DNA from 3 places in the Tenacibaculum sp. IMCC1 genome. Region 2 is predicted to be linked to each of the others. Evidence: riboswitches for the same ligand, from Rfam matches in the RefSeq annotation. Region 2 holds a riboswitch; each other region holds the start of a gene.
The links. A riboswitch is a leader RNA that binds a small molecule or an ion and turns the genes downstream of it on or off. The one in region 2 is predicted to bind cobalamin.
Positions count from the first base shown of each region.

Region 1: linked by a shared signal. The riboswitch ahead of ACXIHB_RS02995 (TonB-dependent receptor plug domain-containing protein) and the one ahead of ACXIHB_RS06685 (hypothetical protein) in region 2 are both predicted to bind cobalamin.
Region 3: linked by a shared signal. The riboswitch ahead of metE (5-methyltetrahydropteroyltriglutamate--homocysteine S-methyltransferase) and the one ahead of ACXIHB_RS06685 (hypothetical protein) in region 2 are both predicted to bind cobalamin.

Region 1 covers NZ_CM142818.1:623,463-625,706, forward strand. The annotation lists gene ACXIHB_RS02995 (TonB-dependent receptor plug domain-containing protein) at 1-1,026, opposite strand, end outside; cobalamin riboswitch at 1,058-1,252, opposite strand; gene ACXIHB_RS03000 (ABC transporter substrate-binding protein) at 1,262-2,200, opposite strand.
Region 2 covers NZ_CM142818.1:1,430,950-1,433,193, forward strand. The annotation lists gene ACXIHB_RS06685 (hypothetical protein) at 1-979, opposite strand, end outside; cobalamin riboswitch at 1,075-1,272, opposite strand; gene asnB (asparagine synthase B) at 1,524-2,244, shown strand, end outside.
Region 3 covers NZ_CM142818.1:1,559,892-1,562,135, forward strand. The annotation lists gene ACXIHB_RS07255 (NAD(P)/FAD-dependent oxidoreductase) at 1-112, shown strand, start outside; gene ACXIHB_RS07260 (DJ-1/PfpI family protein) at 120-875, shown strand; cobalamin riboswitch at 988-1,174, shown strand; gene metE (5-methyltetrahydropteroyltriglutamate--homocysteine S-methyltransferase) at 1,361-2,244, shown strand, end outside.

The DNA.
Region 1 (2,244 bases), 810 kb from region 2:
TTCATACATAGTTTTGTAATTAAACGATAAAACATTAGATGGTTTATAAGTTAAAGAGTGATTTAATAAAGCAGTTTTAGATTTACCAAATCTATAATTTTCAGCGTCTTTATTTCCGTAATACCTATATTCCTGCGTTAGGTAAGCTAAGTTTAGTTCTTGTTTAAACTGAGAAGAAAATGCATATTTCCACTGTAGTAAGTTTCTTTGATTAAAATCTTCATTTCGTTCACTTCCAGCAGACGGGTTCGGCAATCCATCAGAAAACAAACGATTTCCGTAGTAAGCAGTCGAATAAAATGTTAAAGAGTTTACAGGACTAAACTTATAACCTATGACAAAATTAATTCCGTAGTTTTTGTAATTACCATTTTCATTAGTTAGTAGGTTTCCATAATCATCTTTATACCGCTCATCAATATATGTGTAATCATTATCGGAATAATTAAACGTAGAAGCTAATTTTATACTCCACTTATCTGTTCCTACTGAGCTTTTAAAAAAATTAGACGTTGTATTGTAACTTCCGTAAGAAGTAAATAATTGAAATTTTTGATGCTCTTTAAACAACAATTCATCTTTCAAGTGTACCGTACCACCAATGGCACCAGAACCATATTCAGCACTATTTCCTCCACTTTGAACAATGATATTATCATTCAAGCTTGCAGATAATGAATTAAAATCTGTTTGTCCGCTTCCTACAGCATTAATGGGAATACCATTCCATAAAACCAACGTATTTGAAGCCGATGTTCCTCTAAAACGAGCGGTACTCACACCTCCATTTCCATAATCTCTAAAAGCTATTGGACTATTATATCGTAGAAGGTTTGTTAAGTTGATAGGGTTTTTTGTTTGTTCTTTAACTCCAATCTTTAATTCTTTTGTAGCAATGCGTTTTTTTTCTACATTTCTCTTCCCGTTAACTATTACCTCTTTTAATTTATTTACAGTTATAGTATCTTTTTGAGAAAAAAGATTAGTTGTAAAAAACAGTATAAATATTATTGTTATTTTCTTCATTATACATTAAACTTTTATCCCGAAAGTTTTAATTAAATTATAATAATTGGCAGGTCTCCTGGCTTGCGTCTTGTAACATACCTTCCCATTAAAAAAACAGTGGTTTGAGTATTTGTTACAAGCTTAATAGCTTACAGTTGCGGGAACAGCTTCGGTTTTGCACCGAATTCCCTTTTAATTCTCTTTAACAGATGATTAAAGAAAAACCAAAAATCACGGCAAATGTATAGTATTCTTATAAATTAGCAACCATCAAATCATGATAATTTGCGAATTTTGTTTGTAAGTTTTCTGGAAGGGTATAATAAGCTGGATGAATCATTTTTGCCAAACATTCAATTCCTTCCACCAAAGTACCAGCAGAAGATTGTGTAAACATGGCAAAGTCGGCAATATATACTTGTTTATTTTTTACCGCTCTTAAAGACGTCCATTCTTCTCTCTCTTCTAAAAACTTCATGTCTTCAAGTGTTCTATCAATTCCGTATCCGCAAGGAGCAATAATCAATACCTCTGGATCGTATTTTACTATTTTATCCCAAGAAATTACAATACTATCTCCTGATGGATGCGATAACAAATCAATTCCTCCAGCAAAACCTATTTGATGAGGAATCCAGTGCCCACAGTTAAACAACGGATCAACCCACTCTAACAACATCACACTTTTCGACTGGATTCTGTGTTCACGTTGTACATCCACAATATCATAAATACGTTTTTTCAATCCACTCACATACGCCTCTCCTACCGCTTCCTGCTTCATAGCTTTTGCAATAGTTAACGCATTCTCAAAAACGTCTTCTAAGGAATTGGGAGTAATAGATATTAATTCTGGAACCTTAGGCAATTTATACGCCGATTTTGCCACAGATTCTGTATCTATCTGGCAAACATCACATACATCTTGTGTAAAAACAATGTCGGGTGCGATACTTTCCAAAACAGGTTCATCCACATAATACAAGGTCTTTCCTTCTGCCTTGGTTTTAGAAAAAATAGCCGTTATTTCTTTACTCGTTAACACTTTTCCTTCCAACTTATATCGAACAGCTACTTCTTTTTCTTGTAAAGCTACTTCTGGACACTCAAAAGTAATTCCGTTTAAATAGTTCTGTAAGCCCATGTCATAAATCATTTGGGTTACTGCTGGCATAAAAGAAGATACTGTCATAATTCGTGGTTTTAGTTCAGCAAAAATAAACAGTTCTCTATTTT
Region 2 (2,244 bases):
CTTCATTATATATAGTAAGTATACTTTTTTCCGTATCAAAAAAATCTTCTGCGCCTAAAACATATACTTTTTCTGTAATAGGATGCTCTCTTATAACAGTTGTAAGCATTATTCCTTCTGTAGTTGGATTAATAAATTCTTCTGCTTTTTTTGTTTCTGTGTTAAAACGGTGAATCACTCCTGTTGACACTTCTGACCAATAAACATAACTACTTGATTCACTTACAGAAAGCATACTATTCTTATACAAATTCACTCCTATTAATGTAACCGTTTCATCAATACCATAATCAGTTGTCAAACTTACAAACTTAGCATCTCCAACTCTTTTCTCAGTTCCTATCCAAATTTTATTGTTTTTATCTTTTAAGATTCCTGAAATTACATCATCAAATATTACTGTGGTTTTTATTGACTTATCTTTGATATTTAATACTTTCAACTCTTTATCGTCAGCAATCAATATGTTTTCTCCATCTACCAATACTCCTGATTTTGAAAACAATACTTTTGAAGAAACTCCATCAATTTTATCTTTAACTCCTTCACTTACATTAAAAAACGATAAATCATATGTTCTTCGTCTTCCTCTTCCACCAGTAGAAATGATTACTCCATCAGTTTCTGAGTACATGGCCAAGTACGAAGGGCTACTTACCTTAGATGTAGTCACTGTTACTTCTTCTGCAAGATCTTTTAAGTTTAATTTTGTAACAAAATTAGGTCCGTCTTGAGACACTATGAATAAACTATTTTCAAAGTTTGTAAAAGATATTGAATTTTTATTTAGAGACTCATATATATTTGGGGTAAAAACTTGACTTTCATCTAAGTGCCCTACCACTGTTTTGTCCCCCTCATAACTTAGTATAAAAGAATTATCATAAATTGGAGTTGGTTCTTGTTTCGTTGAATCACTTGAACATGAAAAAAAAACTGATATTAAACATACCAATACAATACTATAATTACGTATCATTATTATAATTAAATTTAAAGTTTCTGAAAACAAAAAAATACAAACATTATATTTCAAATGTTCTTTACTGCTTCTTCTTTTAACCCGAAAGAAAAGCAATGAATTAAATTTTGGCAGGTCTCCTGACTAACATCTTGCTACTACCTTCCCGTAAAAACAGTGGCGTAAGAAATAACAAGTATCTATAATTTTAATAGACTAAGTTTACAGTTGCGGGTACAGTTTAGGATTCTCACCTAATTCCCTTTTAATTTTCTTTACAATAAAGAAAAACCGCGGCAAATATATTTTAGTCGTAGGAAAGAAACACTAATTTTACTGTTAAAATTATACTTCCTTCTTTTTCGATAAAAGTAAACTCTCATAATTGTTATAAGAATAATTAAAAAGTAGAATAATAATAGCTTAAAACGCAAATTAAAGTTAATTAAAATATGTTTTTCAACTTTTAAAGTTACAATATATAACCAAAAAAAGCATAATTGTTTAAAAATAAAAACATCATTCAGTTATTTGCATTATAATAAACAATAAAATTAAAATTATGTGTGGAATTGTATGTGCGTTTGATTTAAAACAATCTTCAGATAAATTAAGACCTCAATTATTAGAAATGGCTAAGAAAGTTCGCCATAGAGGTCCAGACTGGAGTGGAATTTATAGCGATGAAAAAACAATTATGGCACATGAGCGACTAGCAATTGTTGATCCTGCCTCTGGACAACAACCTCTATTTAGCCATGACCGTAGATTTGTCTTAGCTGCTAATGGAGAAATATATAATCATAAAGAAATAAGAAAACAACTTAAGGAACAACATGAGTTTTTAACTAAATCTGATTGTGAGGTTATCTTAGCTTTATACAAAGAAAAGGGAGTTGAGTTTTTAGATGATTTAAACGGGATTTTTGGTTTTGCTGTGTACGATTCAATTACAGATGAATATTTAGTAGCTCGTGACCATATGGGAATTATCCCTTTATACATGGGATGGGATAAACACGGAACTTTTTATGTGGCCTCTGAGTTAAAAGCGCTAGAAGGAGTTTGTAACAAAATCGAAATTTTTCCTCCAGGACACTATTATACGCGTGAAGACGGATTACAAAAATGGTATTCTCGTGATTGGATGGAATACGAAGCTGTGAAAGACAATAAGACCTCCATAGATGAAGTTCGCGATGCTTTAGAAGCCGCTGTTCATAGGCAACTAATGAGTGATGTACCTTATGGAGTATTACTTTCTGGTGGATTGGATTCTTCCA
Region 3 (2,244 bases), 130 kb from region 2:
TGTAAACTTCAAAAACAAAGTAAGAACTCTATACAACTGGTTAGGCTATTACATATACAAAGACCAATATTTTAGAATGATTATTAAACCTACTCAAAGAGATACTAAATAAAATACGCATGAAAAATTTAAGCATTGTAGTAATACTACTTTTTACAATTATTACTGTTGGTTGTAATTCAGAAAAATCGAAAACCAATAAAAAAACAGAAGAAGTTGAACAAGTTGTATCTCCATCTGACACACTAACTAAACACCTAAAACCATTTAATCCTAATTTACCAACTATTGGACTTTTAATGTTTAATGGGGTTTTACAAGGAGAAGTTATAGCAACGTCAGATGTATTTGGAAAAGCAGATAAAGATGGCAAACAACTTTTTAATGTAGTAGCTATTGCTGAAACAGCTAAACCCATTACTACTGAAGAAGGAATGCATTTTGTTCCTGACTATACTTTTGAAAACTGTCCTAAACTAACGGCTTTGTTTGTACCAAGTGCTTACGACATGTATGCACAAGTACATAATAATAAAGTTGTAGATTTTATAAAAACAAAAAATCAAGAAACCCAATACACTGTTAGTAATTGTGCTGGAGCTAATTTAATTGGTAAATCTGGTATAGCAGATGGTCATAAAATTGTAACATGGATTGGCGGCGGTGAGCAACTACAAAAAGACTACCCAAATTTAAAAGTGCAAAACGACAGCTTGGTGACTTTTGTTAAAGACGGTAAGTTTTTATCTTCAAACGGAAATTTAGCAAGTTATATTTCAGCGTTAGAACTTCTCGAAATTATGACAAATACTGAACATAGAAAATTTGTTGAAAGCTATCTATACTTGGATCAACTTAAAAACTGGAAAAAATAAACATTAATTATAAATTTTCTTTTTCAAATATAAGCATCAATTTATTGGTGCTTTTTTTTATTACCAGTTCTAAAAAAATAATACATACATTTACCCCGATAAGTTCTTTACATACTTCATCAACCGAAAAGGTTTTACTTAACTGTAGATTAATAGGGAATCGTGTGCAAATCACGAACTGTCGCGCAACTGTAAGTAACACACCAAAAGTTTTTATCCTAGTATATCCACTGCCAAAAGCGGGAAGGATGATAAAAGCTGTTATAAGTCAGGAGACCTGCCTATTCGGATATTGACAATGCTTTCGCGATTTGAAGCTTTTGGGTCATACCGATGATATATTTTTAACGCACACTTTCTTTATGAAATGCTGTGCTTTTTTGGTATGTCATTATTTTTCCTCAAACATCTTATCGTTTTTAGCATTTCGAAGCATCTAAAAGAGCTTTTAAAATTAATGTTTAATTATAAAAGTTTAAAAGAAAATGCAAACGCACATTCTTGGCTATCCGCGTATTGGTAGCAACAGAGAACTCAAAAAAGCCTGCGAGCAATATTGGTCAGGCAAAACTAGTTTACAGGAACTTCTTGAAACAGGAAGAAATATCTGTCAACAAAATTGGAAAACACAACAAGAAGCAGGCATAGACCTTATTCCTTGTAATGATTTTTCTTATTATGATCAGGTGTTAGACATGACGCTTACTGTTGGAGCTATTCCTAAACGTTACAATGAAGTAATGTTAAAAACTTCAAATTCTGAACTTGACCTTTACTTTGCTATGGCAAGAGGATATCAAAAAGATGATCTTGATATCACTGCTATGGAAATGACTAAATGGTTTGACACCAATTACCATTATATCGTTCCTGAATTTTATAAAAATCAGGAATTCAAACTATTTTCTAACAAAATTGTTAATGAGTTTGTCGGAGCTAAACAAGCAGGGATTAATGCTAAGCCTGTAATTATTGGTTTGGTTAGCTACCTTCTTTTAGGTAAAGAAAAAGAAGAAGGTTTTGATAAATTAGATTTAGCCCCAAAACTACTCCCTGTGTATATTGAAATTCTCCAAGAACTTCAAACACAAGGTGCAGAATGGATTCAGTTTGACGAACCTTTTTTAGCATTAGATTTGAGTGAAAAAGCCAAAGAAACCTATCAATTTATCTATAATGAGATTAGAAAAAAGTTTCCTAAACTAAAGTTTATAGTTACTACTTATTTTGAAGGTTTAAAAGATAATCTTTCTTTAGCTAATACACTTCTTATAGACGCATTGCATATCGACTTAGTTCGTTGCGAAGAACAGCTAGATGATGTATTGAACACTCTTCCTAAAAATAGAATCTTATCGTTAGGTGTTGT